Regions from separate parts of the Cohnella sp. GCM10012308 genome, predicted to be linked through region 1. Evidence: predicted binding sites of a transcription regulator. Region 1 holds the regulator's gene; each other region holds the start of a gene.
What was found. Region 1 encodes Rex, which represses fermentation and respiration genes when NADH is low (regulators of the CRP and FNR family bind a similar motif). Its sites were predicted from a motif close to TTGTGAAATATTTCACAA; they were not measured.
Positions count from the first base shown of each region.

Region 2: the regulator Rex is predicted to act here: its motif matches at 927-944, upstream of ACFOTD_RS33565 (formate/nitrite transporter family protein).
Region 3: the regulator Rex is predicted to act here: its motif matches at 1,291-1,308, upstream of nadA (quinolinate synthase NadA).
Region 4: the regulator Rex is predicted to act here: its motif matches at 1,992-2,009, upstream of ACFOTD_RS21315 (hemerythrin domain-containing protein).

Region 1 is NZ_JBHRYU010000017.1:130,638-134,234, forward strand. Features, by position in the region: gene ACFOTD_RS18865 (cell wall elongation regulator TseB-like domain-containing protein) at 1-498, opposite strand, end outside; gene ACFOTD_RS18870 (amidohydrolase) at 495-1,799, opposite strand; gene ACFOTD_RS18875 (redox-sensing transcriptional repressor Rex) at 1,796-2,482, opposite strand; gene dinG (ATP-dependent DNA helicase DinG) at 2,479-3,597, opposite strand, start outside.
Region 2 is NZ_JBHRYU010000060.1:24,408-28,004, forward strand. Features, by position in the region: gene ACFOTD_RS33565 (formate/nitrite transporter family protein) at 47-838, opposite strand; gene ACFOTD_RS33570 (hypothetical protein) at 1,309-1,659, opposite strand; gene ACFOTD_RS33575 (alpha/beta fold hydrolase) at 1,656-2,498, opposite strand; tRNA gene ACFOTD_RS33580 (tRNA-Leu) at 2,704-2,789, opposite strand; tRNA gene ACFOTD_RS33585 (tRNA-Arg) at 2,819-2,895, opposite strand; tRNA gene ACFOTD_RS33590 (tRNA-Cys) at 2,907-2,980, opposite strand; tRNA gene ACFOTD_RS33595 (tRNA-Gly) at 2,992-3,066, opposite strand; tRNA gene ACFOTD_RS33600 (tRNA-Gln) at 3,070-3,144, opposite strand; tRNA gene ACFOTD_RS33605 (tRNA-His) at 3,157-3,232, opposite strand; tRNA gene ACFOTD_RS33610 (tRNA-Trp) at 3,253-3,326, opposite strand; tRNA gene ACFOTD_RS33615 (tRNA-Tyr) at 3,345-3,428, opposite strand; tRNA gene ACFOTD_RS33620 (tRNA-Thr) at 3,445-3,520, opposite strand; tRNA gene ACFOTD_RS33625 (tRNA-Phe) at 3,545-3,597, opposite strand, start outside.
Region 3 is NZ_JBHRYU010000020.1:129,749-133,345, reverse strand. Features, by position in the region: gene nadB (L-aspartate oxidase) at 1-266, opposite strand, end outside; gene nadA (quinolinate synthase NadA) at 310-1,248, opposite strand; gene ACFOTD_RS20860 (sigma factor) at 1,648-1,974, shown strand; gene ACFOTD_RS20855 (hypothetical protein) at 2,165-2,443, shown strand; gene ftsH (ATP-dependent zinc metalloprotease FtsH) at 2,543-3,597, opposite strand, start outside.
Region 4 is NZ_JBHRYU010000021.1:91,162-94,758, forward strand. Features, by position in the region: gene adhE (bifunctional acetaldehyde-CoA/alcohol dehydrogenase) at 1-562, opposite strand, end outside; gene ACFOTD_RS21310 (DoxX family protein) at 675-1,223, opposite strand; gene ACFOTD_RS21315 (hemerythrin domain-containing protein) at 1,386-1,913, opposite strand; gene ACFOTD_RS21320 (PAS domain-containing sensor histidine kinase) at 2,450-3,523, opposite strand; gene ACFOTD_RS21325 (response regulator transcription factor) at 3,561-3,597, opposite strand, start outside.

The sequences.
Region 1 (3,597 bases):
CGCGTTTCCGTCCTTGAAGGAATAAAAGACGATCGCTTGGCGTTTCGAATCGGGATCGTCGATGTAGCGAATCTCCCAAGCCGGTTGTCCCGAAAACCACCCCGGCAGCAGACGCACGATTTTTTTGCCCGGATGGTCCGAATTAAAGCGGTCCCGAATGCCCTCTTCGCTATATCCGTCCCCGGACTTTTCCTTGATCGATCCGTCCTGCCTCAGCCATACGAACCAGTCCGTATCGGAAGCGTCCTTGCCCTCGACGACCCAGACCGAATCGTCCCATACATGCTTCGAAACGTTGCCGATCTTGATCAATCCCGCTTCTTGCTTGGCCTTCGCGACCGCTGCCCGCTCCTCGCCCCGGTATTCGGCATCCGCGCTCCGGATGTATACGACGAAGACCACCGCCACGAAAACGAGGAAGCCAAGGACGATTAACGTCAGTCGCCACCCTGTCCACGCAGACTGCCGTCTCCGCTCCGCAATGCGGCTTGGCGTCATCCCCGCAACCTCTCGAAGCATCGCTGCGCTTCGTAGCGGATCCGTTCGACGTCAAGCGTCAGCAGCTCGCGATCGCGCAAGATCCGCCGACCGTCTACCCACACGTGCGCAACGTCCGCCCCGCTGGCCGAATAGACAAGGTGCGAAATGTAATCGGTACGCGGCATGAAATGCGGCTTGTCGATCGAAACGGCGGTGATGTCGGCCTTGAAGCCCGGACGGAGGCTGCCGGTGACGTCTCCGAGACCGATCGAACGGGCGCCGTATAAGGTCCCCATGCGCAACGCTTCTAGCGCAGGGACGGCCGTCGGATCGCCGGACACGCCTTTGTGGAGCAACGCCGCAAGCCTGATCTCCTCGAACAGGTCGAGATTGTTGTTGCTGGCCGCGCTGTCCGTCCCGAGCGAGACGGTGACGCCTGCGCGCATTAATTCCGGCACTCTCGCCACGCCGCTGGCGAGCTTCAGATTGCTGACCGGATTGTGCGAGACGGCGACGCGGCGCTCGGCGAGCAGCGCGATCTCGTCGTCGTTCAGATGTACGGCATGGGCAACGAGCGAAGGTCGGGAAAAGAATCCGAGCTTGTCCAGGTGCTCGACCGGACGCGCGCCGTATTGCTTGACGTTCAGAGCCACTTCGGCAGCGGTCTCGGACATATGCGTGTGCAGCGGCAAATTGAGCTCGTTCGCGGCGGCCACGATGCGTTCTATATAGTCGGGCGGGCATGTATAGGGCGAATGCGGAGACATCATCACCTGAATGCGGCCGTCTTGCGCTCCTTGCCAGTCCTTCGCGAACTGCACGGCATCGTTCAGCTTCGCCGTCTGGACGTCGGGCGGGCAGAGGCCGATAACGCCGCGGGTAAGCGTAGCGCGCAGGCCAGCCTGGGCAGCAACCTCGGCGACTTTATCCATATGATCGTACATGTCGACGAAGGTCGTCGTTCCGCTAAGAATCATTTCCGCAGCGGCCAGGGACGTTCCCCAGTAGACGTCCTCGCCCGTAAACTTCGCTTCCATCGGCCACATATGATTTTCAAGCCAGTCCTGGAGCACCAGATCGTCCGCCAGGCCTCGCAACAGCGACATCGCCGCATGGCCGTGCGTATTGATCAGACCGGGCAGGAACAGCAGCCCCTTGCCGCTTACGATCTCCTCCGCTTGATCGCGAAGCTCCGCCGGAGGGGCGCCTTCGCCCGATGCGGAGATATACCCGTCTTCGACGTAGAGCCACCCTTCGAAAGTTTGCCGCTCCGCGGACAGCTCCGCAAAAATGCCGTTCTCGATTAGCCAACGTTTCATTGTTCCGCTCCTTCTTCGTCCCCGGATACGCCTGGCTCTTCCGCCCCGTCCGCATCCAGATCGTGATCCATATAATAAGCCAAGCTCAGCAGGTCGCTCGTAAAATCCGCGTGATGAATGCGGATACCCGCGGGAATTTTCAGCACCGTCGGCGCGAAGTTCAAAATCGCCCGGATTCCCGCTTCGACAAAGCGATCCGCGACCTTCTGCGCTTCGCTCGCCGGCACGGTGATGATTCCGATCGAGATCTCCTTGTCCTTCACTTCATGCGGAAGCATTTGAATCGGGTTAACGGTCAGATTGCCGATGGACACGCCTTTTTTGGCCGGATCGTCGTCGAACACCGATACGATTTTCATATTGTCCTTCAGGTACATATTGTAATTGCAAAGCGCGCGGCCGAGGTTCCCGGCACCCACGAGCGCCACGTGAATCGGGCGGTCGAGGTTGAGGATATGGCGGATTTTCTCGATCAGATAACCGACATTATAACCGACGCCCTTGCGCCCGAACTCGCCGAAATAGGCGAGATCTTTGCGAATCTGGGCGGGATTGAGATCGAGCTTGTCTCCGAGATCCTGCGAGGACACGGTCTGTACGTCGCTGATGCTCAGCTCGTTGAGGTAGCGCAGGTAGATCGGAAGGCGCCGGACGACCGCTTCGGAAATTTTGATTTGCTTCAACTGGAGACTTCTCCTTCCCACCCATCGGATTCCTGCTTCGGTTTTTTAGTTCTTGTCCGTTTGGTCTTGATCTTATCGGATGCCGGTGTCTCCGGAACGCCGGTCTCGCCGGACGGAGCGGGCGGCGTATCGCCGGCGGGCGCGGTTTCCGCATCCGATGAGGATTCCGTATCCAATGGGGATTCGGCGTTGGATGAAGCTTCGGCGTCGGATGCCGTTTCCGCGGCAGCGGCGGCATTCGCCGGATGCAGCCATTCCCGCACGCGCGGCACCAGGCCCGCTAGCGGCAAATGCTCCATCTTGGGGCCGGGCAGCGAATACAAAAAGTATTTGCCGTAGCTCGTATCGATGACGCGGGTATCGTACAAAACGACGATGCCCTTGTCCGAAGCGGTGCGCACGAGTCTGCCGAAGCCTTGCTTGAACTTGATGACCGCCTGCGGCAGCGACAGCTTCATGAACGGATTTTTGCGCTGCGCGGTCAATCGCTCGCTCTTGGCCTCCGTCACCGGATGGTTCGGCGGCTGGAACGGCAGCCGGACGATCGCGAGACAGGTCAGGGCATCGCCCGGAAGATCGACGCCTTCCCAGAAGCTGCTCGTACCGAGCAGCACCGAGCGCGGCTGTTCCATGAACTGGCTCGTCAGCCGGCTGCGGCTGCTGCCGTCCATCCCTTGGCCGAGCACTTGAATATCGACCGGCGCGAGCGCGGACTTGAGCGGCTCGTATACAGTTTTCAGCATTTTGTGCGAAGTGAACAGCACGAGCATGCGGCCGCCGGTCTCGGTCGCCACCTCTGCCAGCGATGTCGTCAGCGCCTGCAAAAACGCGGCTTCGCCGTCCCTTCCCTTGATTGACGGGAAGTCCCGGGGAATGAGCAGCAGCGCTTGCTGACGGTAATTGAACGGCGAGGGAAGCCGCGCAGTCCGCAGTCTTCCCTGCCGCTCCGCTTCGTCAAGACCAAGCTGCTCCTTGACGTACTGGAACGACTTGTCGACCGTAAGCGTAGCGGACGTGAGCACGATGCTTTCCTTTTGGCCGAACAAACCGTCCTTCAGCAAGCCGCTGACGTCGGCGGGGACGATATACATCCATAACGAGCGGCTCTTGTATTG
Region 2 (3,597 bases), on a different contig from region 1:
CTCGCATGATTGTCCGTTTTTCGCGCTAAGCCTCTTGCTTTACGGCCTACGGCGTTCTCTCCCGATGAGCCAGATAAAACAGCAGTCCCGTACCTATCGCTCCGCCGGCGAAGTTGCCCAGCAGGACCGGAATCCAGTTCCACAAGAGCATGTCCGCAACCGAGTAGTTCGCGCCGAGCATGAGACCGGCTGGTAACAGGAACATATTCACGATTAAGTGCTCGAAGCCTTGTCCGAAAAACAGCAGCACCGGCATCCACATCGCCGTAATCTTGCCGATCGTCGATGTCGAGGACAAGCTCATGATAACGCCGAGCGCAACCAGCCAGTTGCAAAGAACGGCCTTTACGATCGCCAGCATCCAGCCGTCCGCGCCGATATGAATATATGCGCTCGTCTTGCCTACCGCCGCCGAAATGATCGCTTGCACGAGCGGATTGCTCATATCATGGCCCATCTTCGTGATGGTCATCGTATATAACGCCGCGTACAGTCCCGCACCGATCAGGTGTCCTGCGAGCGCCCATGCGAAGCTCGAGACCATCTTGCCCACGCTGATCCTTCTCTTGAGCGCGGCCAGCGGCAGAGCCGCGAAGCTGCCAGTCACAAGTTCTAAGCCCAACAGCAGAATGAGCACGAAGCCGATGGGAAACAGAACGGCGCCTGCGATCGGCATTTTCGTCTGCACGGAAGCGGTATAGGCCAAGGTCGTTGCGCATCCGAGTATCGCGCCCGCCAATCCACTTCGCACGAGCTTCTGCGATACGGACAGCTTGGACTTCGTTTCCCCCATTGCAATCAGGCTCTCCAACATCTGTCCCGGCTTCACATAATCCATGCTAACGCCCCCTAAGCTGCTGCCGGACGACGCCTGTCAGCCTCGGCCGGCTTCTTTGCTTCATTATAGGCAGGGGGGCGCAGCTGCGCTGTGACTAACTTAACAAGCGTTAAACTTATATGATGGTGCCTGTCGTTAGCGTGTCTCCGTCAAACCTGCATCGATAAGTCTGTACGAAAGCGGTCTCGATCGGGCGAACGATGAGCAAAAAGGTTTTCGCATCCGGCCAGCATCTGCTCGCAGCCATTTGCACGACCGCGTCGTTTTCGGCAACAAACCTTCCCACACGGCAGAGATAGAGGCTGTCCCAGCTTCGCAAAATGCTCCGTATTCACGCTAAGTCCCCAGCCTCCCATAAATGGATGCTCCTTCGCCTAACCTGAATCCCTCTCTCAATCTTGGATTTATGAAAAAAAGACAGCCTAAGCTGTCTTTTTTACATCATATTTATTGAGGTCGCATAATGATGCCTAACGGTCCGGTGAAACGAGAAATTCATAATGCACCGCTTCCTCTATTAACGTTACGCTTGCCGAGACGACGATTTGTACTGCTTCAGCCCTGCCCGACTTTAAAGCAAATCGAACCCGCTCGGTCTTGCCGTTAAGACGAAGACTCGGACTGAAATGAAGCTGGTACAAGATCTGGCTTGCTCTCGTCAAGATCGATTCGAACCGGACGCCTGCCAGCGCATGCGGCATAAAGCCGAACAATCTGCAAAACTCCGCGTCGGCTTCTAAAATGAGATCTTCCTGAGTGAGCAAAAGTCGACCTACCGGCGGGACGGCCTTGTCCCCTTCGGTCGGCACCAGGACGCTCAAGCCTCCGCTACCTTGTCTGTCTCCGCATACGCTTCTTGGAGATAATCGGATATAAGCGCTACGGTCTCGTCCGGATGACTAACGTGAGGGCAATGGCCGGTTGCCTCCATCATTCGAAAGGAACTGTCGCGGATTTGCTGATGCATATAGGCGCCCACTTCCAACGGGGCAATCATGTCTTCCATGCACTGCATGATAAGCGTAGGGGTCTCCACCTTCGGCAGCACGTCCCTGTGGTCCGACAAGAAGGTCGCCCTGGCGAATATACCCGCAATTGTCGGATCCACCTTGCAGAAGCTGTCCTCCAGCTCTCTTGCGAGAGCAGGACGATCGGAATTGCCCATAATCATCGGAGCCAGGTAGCCCGACCACTGCTTGTAGTTGGATGCCATGAGTCCCAGCAGCCCTTCGATATCCTCGCGTTCAAAGCCGCCGATATAATCCGGCAGATCGTTAATATATCGGGGAGACGGTCCGATTAAAACAAGGTGTTCGAACAGTCCGGGGGATTGCACCGAAGCAAGGATGCCGATTAATGCAGCAACCGAATGTCCGACAAAGACTGCATTTTGAAGCTCCAGTGCTTCGCATATTTCTAATACGTCCGCTGCGTATCCAGACAGTTCGCTGTAACGGACCGGATCGTATGCATTCTTATCCGATTCTCCAGCGCCCACGAAGTCAAACAGAACGATCTTCCATTGTTCCTCAAAGGCCGGTGCGACAAATCTCCACATGTTCTGATCGCAACCGAATCCGTGTGCGAAGAGCATCACCTTGTCGCCTTTTCCTTTTATGATCACATTGTTTCTATTGAGAACATCAAGCTTATGCGACATATTTAACCTCCCGAGTTTGAAATCCGATAACGTCGAGCGGTTATGTTGAATTCTTTTATTATACTACTTACATCCAGGTGCAACAAATCGCCGCACCCCTTCTATTAAAAAACAGACGATCCTTCTTGCGATCGCCTGTCAAATCCAGCATACCCTATAAAAATAAAAAAACAAGAAATTATAAAATTTCTTGATTTCGTAGTTATGGTGCCGGTGAAGGGACTCGAACCCCCACTCCCTCTCGAGAAGCGGATTTTGAGTCCGCCGCGTCTGCCATTCCGCCACACCGGCATATTAAATTTTAGCTTCAAACAAAAAAATGGCGCGCCCTAAGAGATTCGAACTCCTGGCCTTTAGATTCGTAGTCTAACGCTCTATCCAGCTGAGCTAAGGGCGCGAATATGAAGTTGGAGGCGCCACCCAGACTCGAACTGGGGGTAGAGCTTTTGCAGAGCTCTGCCTTACCACTTGGCTATGGCGCCAAGAACTTAGATGGAGCGGAAAACGGGATTCGAACCCGCGACCTTCTCGTTGGCAACGAGATGCTCTACCACTGAGCTATTTCCGCAAATGGCTGGGGATCTAGGGATCGAACCTAGGAATGACGGAGTCAAAGTCCGTTGCCTTACCGCTTGGCTAATCCCCAACGAGGTAAAAATGGGGCGACCGAGGGGAATTGAACCCCCGAGTGTCGGATCCACAAACCGATGCGTTAACCACTTCGCCACGGTCGCCATAATCACAAAGCCTTTATTGGCAGGGGCAGCAGGAATTGAACCCACACTAACGGTTTTGGAGACCGCTGTTCTACCTTTAAACTATGCCCCTATAATGTTAAGGTAAAACTGGTGGAGGATGATGGATTTGAACCACCGAACCCGAAGGAACAGATTTACAGTCTGCCGCGTTTGGCCACTTCGCTAATCCTCCAAGACTGTAAAACAAATGGTGCCGTCGAGAGGACTTGAACCCCCAACCTACTGATTACAAGTCAGTTGCTCTACCAATTGAGCTACAACGGCATATCCATTAAGGTACTACTCAGATGGTGGCTCGGGACGGAATCGAACCGCCGACACGAGGATTTTCAGTCCTCTGC
Region 3 (3,597 bases), on a different contig from region 1:
TCGCATAGGCCCGCGCCTGCGATCAACGTATCCTGGCGGTGGAATTCCGGCGAATCGTCTTCAGAGATGACGGCCGCGATGCCGCCCTGCGCATAACGCGTGTTGCTGTCGAACAGCGACTTTTTCGTGATCATGAGGACGCGACGGTCCTTGGCCGCCTGAAGCGCCGTGAAAAGGCCCGCGATCCCGGCTCCGATAATGATCATGTCCGTCTGTACGGTCTCAAGCTCCGCCGGATCGAAATCGACGATATAACGTGGTATCATGGCCCTCTGCGACTCCCCGCCTGAAGTTATTGGTCTCTCTCGGTTACTTGACGAGCAGCATGCGCTCGAGCGACAGGCGCGCCTTGTCGGCGACGTCTTGCGGCACGTGGATCTGCGGCTGCATCGTTTCGAGCGCCTTGACGACTTTCTTCAGGTTGTTGACCTTCATATTCGGACAGACGAGGAACTTGCTCGCAAAATGGAACGTCTTGTCCGGGCTGTCCACCCGCAGCTGGTATCCCGTACCGTCCTCGGTGCCGACGATGAACTCCTTGTGGCTCGACTCGCGGCAATACTTCAGAATGCCTGTCGTGCTGCCGACGAAGTCGGCCAGCTCGACGACTTCGGGACGGCATTCCGGGTGTACGACGAACTGTGCGTTCGGATACTTCGCCCGCATCTCGTATACGTCTTTGACCGTCAGCATGTCATGCGTGTTGCAGTAGCCTTCCCAGATGATCATCTTCTTGTCCGTGTGCTGCTGCACGTAGTGGCCCAAGTTTTTGTCCGGGCACCAGATGACCTCGTCGCCTTCGACCGAATTGACGACATTGACCGCGTTCGCCGACGTGCAGCAGATGTCAGTCTCGGCCTTCACGTCCGCGGACGAGTTGATGTAGGTCACGACCGTGGCGTTGGGGTGCTTAGCCTTCAGCTCCCGCAGGCCGATCGGATTGACCATATCCGCCATCGGACAGCCCGCGCGCTCGTCGGGGACGAGCACGGTCTTGTGCGGCGCGAGAATCTTCGCGCTTTCGCCCATGAAGTGCACGCCGCAAAACACGATGACGTCCGCGTCGGTCTGCGCGGCCTTCTGGGCGAGCAGGAACGAGTCTCCGCGGAAGTCGGCCACCTCTTGAATCTCGTCGCGCTGGTAATAATGAGCCAGAATGATGGCATTGCGTTCCTTTTTCAACTGCGCCAGGCGCTCGCGCAGCTCGCGGTTCTGCTCCGCTTTGCGTTCAAGGGCTAAAGCTTCCATGGTGAGTCTCCTCCTGCGGCGTTTACGCCTGGGTATGATTAATTGTGAAAATAAGCACAAATTAGGCCGCTTAACAAAAACGGGTTGCCAAATTTCGCAACCAACGTCAGTGAGTCAACAATAAATTTACACTTGCCAGGGGGCACTGTCAATGAATGTTCACAGATTTCCGCAAGAAGTTTTCCGCGTAATTATCGGCTTTCCCGGGCGCGGGAAACAAGCGGGAACACGCGTTCCTCCGCGCCTTCTACGCTGTCGGCCGTAAAAATCCTGCGTTATAAGCATTCGTCGGTTTGCAAGCGCATTCATTTGTCCATTTCCGCAACCTGGTTCCTTTTTTTGTCTGGAACGGAACCTATTGGCCCGTAGCGGTGTCTAATCGATGGAGGTGTTGCGAACTTGGAAGAAACCCACTGGTCCTATGCTGAGAATATGGACGCCGGCGGGCTTCGCGAGCTGATGCGGCTATACGGTTCAGAGGTTTGGAACCTGGCCTTCGTGCTGACCAAGCGCAGAGATCTGGCAGACGATGTATCCCAGGATGTATTCTTCGCCGCCTACCGGAAGATCGATACGTTCCGCGGCGCTTCCTCCGTTCGCACCTGGCTGCTGTCGATTACGCGAAACGTACGGGACCCCGGATACGCTGTTGTTGGCAGACGATCAGGTATGGATGCTCATGCAAAGGTACATCAATCCAGGCGGCGAATGGGCAGCGTACGATAGGCTTAGCGGACAAGCAAGTACTGAGCGAGCGATTGTGCAAGCGGATCGGATCACGGACCGGATATACGAGCGAAGCCGTTTTAACATCGACGGTCTCGACTATCTCGGTTGGGCGCAAAAGTTCCTTGTACTGTCCTCCGGGACGCTTTTCTATGACGGAGTTTCTGGAACAAAGGGGTTCATACAATCCATGTCACCGCAGTCTTTAACACTGTCCGGTTACCAGTACGCTTATCCGAGTGTAATAAAGCTATCCGCTTCGATTGTGTTTACAAAGGACGATCAAGCTTATGCTACGCCCGATGAAGTTAAAGTCGGTCTGACGCAAGACGAAGTCATCGCCAAGCTTGGTCTTCCTAACGCACGTACGGAAACAGCCTGGAGTTATCGAGTTGGCGATGGCCTTCGCTTCCAGCTGCTGTTCGAAGACGGCAGGGTGCGTTTTATCTCGCTGATCAAGACTGACTAGAGGCATTTAGGATCAACACAGCCGCCAGCCCGACGCACAAGCAAAAACCCGCGATCCAGCTGCAGTAGCAGCTGATTCGCGGGTTTAATTGTATAACAGTTACTTCGGCTCATTGTCCTCGTCATTCCGTTGATCCGGATTCGGAGGGGTCTGATTGGCATTCGTCTCTTCGTCGCGCGGGGTGATGCGGACGCGGACGTTGCCGCCAAGCGTGTCGATGGTCGGCTCAACGCCGGTCGGCTCGCTGCCGGAATCGCCGCCGTCGCCATCGTTCGCGGCGTTGATGTCGCCCTTCTCGATGAGCGCTTTGATCTGCTCCAACTCGAGCGTCTCTTGCGAGAGCAGCGTATTGGCGAGCAGATGAACCTCGGCGCTCTTCTCGGTGAGCAGCTTCTTGGCGCGATCGTAACAAGACTGGATGATCGTCTGCATCTCTTGGTCGATCTCGTACGCGATCGCATCCGAGTAGTTCTGCTCGTGACCGATATCGCGGCCAAGGAATACTTGGCCTTGGGTCGCGCCGAACTGCATCGGCCCAAGCTTGTCGCTCATGCCGTATTCCATGATCATGCTGCGCACGATGCCCGTCGCTTGCTTGAAGTCGCTGTAAGCGCCGGTGCCGATCTCGCCGATGAACAATTCCTCGGCGACGCGGCCTGCAAGCAGGCCTGTGACCTTATCCAGCAGCTCTTGCTTCGTGACCAGCATGCGGTCTTCCTTCGGCAGCATGATGACATAGCCGCCCGCGCGCCCGCGCGGAATGATCGTCACCTTGTGCACCATGTCGGCGTGCTCCAGGAAGAAGCCGACGATCGTGTGGCCGGACTCGTGATAAGCGACGATACGCTTCTCGCGCTCGCTGATGACACGGCTCTTCTTCTCCGTACCAACGATAACGCGGTCGATCGCTTCGTCGACCTCTTGCATCGCGATGTCCTTCTTGTTCTTGCGCGCTGCGAGGAGGGCCGCTTCGTTAAGCAGGTTCTCCAGATCGGCGCCGGTGAAGCCGGTCGTCCGCTTGGCGATCGTGCCCAGCCTTACGTCCTTGTTCAGCGGCTTGTTGCGCGCGTGAACCTTGAGCACCGCCTCGCGGCCCTTGACGTCCGGACGGTCGACCGTAATCTGACGGTCGAAGCGGCCCGGGCGCAGCAGCG
Region 4 (3,597 bases), on a different contig from region 1:
CCGTCGCCTCGACGGAAGGGTGCTCGATCCACTGAATGCAGTGCTCCGGCGCGCCGGCGGCGACCGCCGCCTCAAGCAGCGTCCTCGCTGCGGCCGCACTCGACTTCTGCGCCGAAGGGTGGAAGGCGAAGACGATCGGATTGCGCGTCTTGGCGGCGATCAGCGACTTGAACATCGTCGTCGAAGTCGGATTCGTAACCGGCGTGATGCCGGCGATGACGCCGACCGGCTCGGCGACCATGCGATAATTCTCGTAGACGTTCTCTTCGATCACGCCAACCGTTTTCTCCGCCTTGATGCTGTGATAGATATATTCCGTCGCAAAAATGTTTTTCGTGATCTTGTCTTCGTACACGCCGCGTCCCGTCTCTTCGACTGCGAGCTTCGCGAGCGGCATGTGCTGGTCGAGTCCCGCGAGGGCCATTGCCTGCACAATCCGGTCGACCTGCTCCTGATTCAGTCGCATGTACGCCTCGAGCGCCTTGTTGGCGCGCTCCGCCAGCAGATTCACCTCGTCATGCGCGGAAATGAATTCGGCTTGCGCCTTTTCCTTCGTCGCCATCCTCGTGGCCTCCCGTCAAGTATCGCTTCTCTCCATCCGGTCTCGGCGGCCGGACGATATGGACGGCGGCCGGAGAGCTCCGGCCGCCGTGTCAACCAGTCAATGCGATGGATTAATGCGCGACGGGCTTGCCGTGCGTACCGTCGTTATTCTTTTTATCCGCGACAGTGTGCTTGATCTTACCAAAGCCCTTGCGGATAAGCGGGAGCAGGTAGTAGTCGAGTCCGAAGCGTCCGGCATTGGCGCCTGCCGTGAAGACGATGAAGCCAAGGACCAGCAGCCAAGGGTTAGTGCTTACAGTACCTGCGAAGAGGAACAGCGTGTTGAGCAACATTCCGAAGAAGGCGGCCGTGACTGTGAGTCCCCCGACGATCAGCCCTACGCCGATCAGGAACTCGCCCAGCGGGATCAATACGTCGATCAGCTTGACGTTCGGCAGTGCGAAGTGCTGGATGAAGTACGTGTAGTTAGGGAAGATGACTTCATTCGTCGCGTGATCGGCTACCGGCTTGGTGACCGCTCCCTGCAGGAATCCCTTTGCCGTGAAGCCGCCCGTCAGCTTGTGCCAGCCCGCGTCGATCCACTGCCAGCCGACATAGATGCGAAGAAGCGTGACTGCGACTGCCGCCCATACGTTTTCTCTGAACCATTTGGTGACCATAATGGCCATCTCCCTTTTCGCCTTTTAGGCGTTTATTAGTGGTTGTCGGTTGTGTTGCTTGCCTTGCACCTTCATTATGAGGGACGCGACGGATGCCGCATGTGATGGAAATCACATTTTCGAGCTTTTTCTTGTGAAAATTTTCACTTTGTCATGCAGCGCTTAGAAGCTGTATACATTCGAGCGATCACCCAGCGTGTCGATAATCTCCTGTTCCTCGTTCAGCCGATTTTTCAAGCAGGCATAGGCTTGCAGCAGACGGGACGAGAGCGCCTTCGCTTCTTCCGGAGAGATCGGGAGGACCGCCTTTTCCAGCGTATTCAGAAACGAGCCGATGAACCGCTCCGCAAGTCCGTAATCCAATTCCATTAAAGCGAACAAGTCGGGCTCGGTCTCCAGATACCATGTCGCGTACGGGAAGAGCTCCGTCTTCTCCCACTCGATATGCGCGCTCCATTCCGTCATGAAATGTTTTACGCGTTCATTCAAGATCCGGACATTGGCGTTCAGATGAACGATGTCCTCATCCTTGCGTACCGTGCAAGCCTGCGCATACAAGTCTGCCAGCTCCGCTTCCAATGCGTCGTGCTCCTGTTGGGCTCTGACGACCGCTTCGCCAAGCAGCGTATAACGTTCGTCTCCTCCGGCGTTCGGCTGCGATGCGCGATTATCTTCGTGGTTCGTTTTCATCGTGGCGTGCCTCCTTTTCGATGTTCGGGGCGTTGCTTCTTTTGATGCTTTTAATATACAGCTTGCGTGAAGCTATTAATGTGAAAAAAATCACATATTGAACGCGGACAAAATATCGACACATTTACACTCGGAGGCGGCGGAGCATTTTGTGCGAAAACACGTCGCCGGAGTAGTTGCCGACGATCGCGTAGAACGGCTTATAGGCGTCCTGCGCGAAGCGGCCGACGTACAGGCTAGTGGTGCCACTTCTTTTTGATGTGGAGGGTGGGACATGCGATTTGAGAATGCTCGGATAATGGCCTGAAATTCGAAGCAACTGACCTAAGGGCGGTTTCGAGGAGGCGGGAGTTTTTCGGGATATTTTTCGCGACAAGCGTGGAGTTGGATTGTTTTGTTCGACCCACTCGTCACTGCCCATGGCCGCCAGCCATGCAGCGGTCGAGCGCGCTTTTTCCTGACGCAACGGGATATTGTTAAAACGTGCGAAACATGTGAATGGTGCATTCCCCTGTTTCGCATGTTTTAACGACGCGCTAAGCGAGCGGGATGTTTAACGTTACTGTCGTGCCGCGGCCGAGCTCGGATCGCAGCTTCAGCTCGCCCAGCAACGCCCGTGCGCGTTCTTCCATGCTGAAGAGGCCGACGCCGGATCCGGCCGTTGCGCGGATGAAGCCGACGCCCTCGTCGCGGATGACCGCGCGGACTTGCTCGTCCTCCTCCCGCAAGGATACGAATGCTTCGGACACGTTTGCATACTTGCCGACATTCGTCAGCGCCTCCTGTACGACGCGGTAGATCGTCGTCTCCGCAAGCAGCGCCGGACGGCGCTTCAGGTCGCATTCGAAGTGCACCCTGATGCCGTAATGGCTCTCGAAGTGTTCGATATAGGTTCGGAGCGCCGGCACGATGCCGAGGTCATCCAGCACGGAAGGGCGCATTTCCCACGCGAGTCCTCTAACCTCGGACATAAGCTGAGACACCTGCTGCCCCAGCATCTCGAGCCCCTCGTCTTCCCGCTCGGCAAGCAGGCGGTCGATCGTGATTTTGAAGAAAAAGAGGCTCTGGCCGATTCCGTCGTGCAAATCCCGCGAGAAGCGCCGGCGCTCCTCCTCTTGAATCTGCATCATCTGCGCCAGCATCGACTGCAGCTCGGCCTCGGTCTCCTTGAGGCGCGTCACCTCATGACGGATCGCCAAATACTGATAAGGGGCGCCGTCCCCGTCCACGAACGGAACGATCGTCGTATCGACCCAATATTCGCGGCCGTTTTTCCCCCGATTTTTAATTTCTCCGCGCCACACCTTGCCTGACGAGATTGTCGTCCACAGCTCATTCATGAAGGCTTTGCCGTGATAACCCGAATTGACGAGGCGGTGGTCCTGCCCGAGCAGCTCGTCTCTGCTGTAGCCGGATATCTCGCAAAACTTGTCGTTCACGTAGCGGATCCTGCCCCTGCGGTCGGTTATGGCGACGATCGCGGACTCGTCGAGGGCGAACTTGACGTCCGCGAGCTGCTCGAGCGAGCGGCGCAGCTCCTCCCGATACTCGGCGTCAGCCACGCCGGCGTCAAGACCCGCGAGCAGTCCAGTCACCTGGGCAGCCAGCATCTCCGCGTGATACTCGGGCCTGCCTTTGCTTTCCGGTTCAATCAAAAGTCAGCAGCCCCTTCTTCATCGCGAAT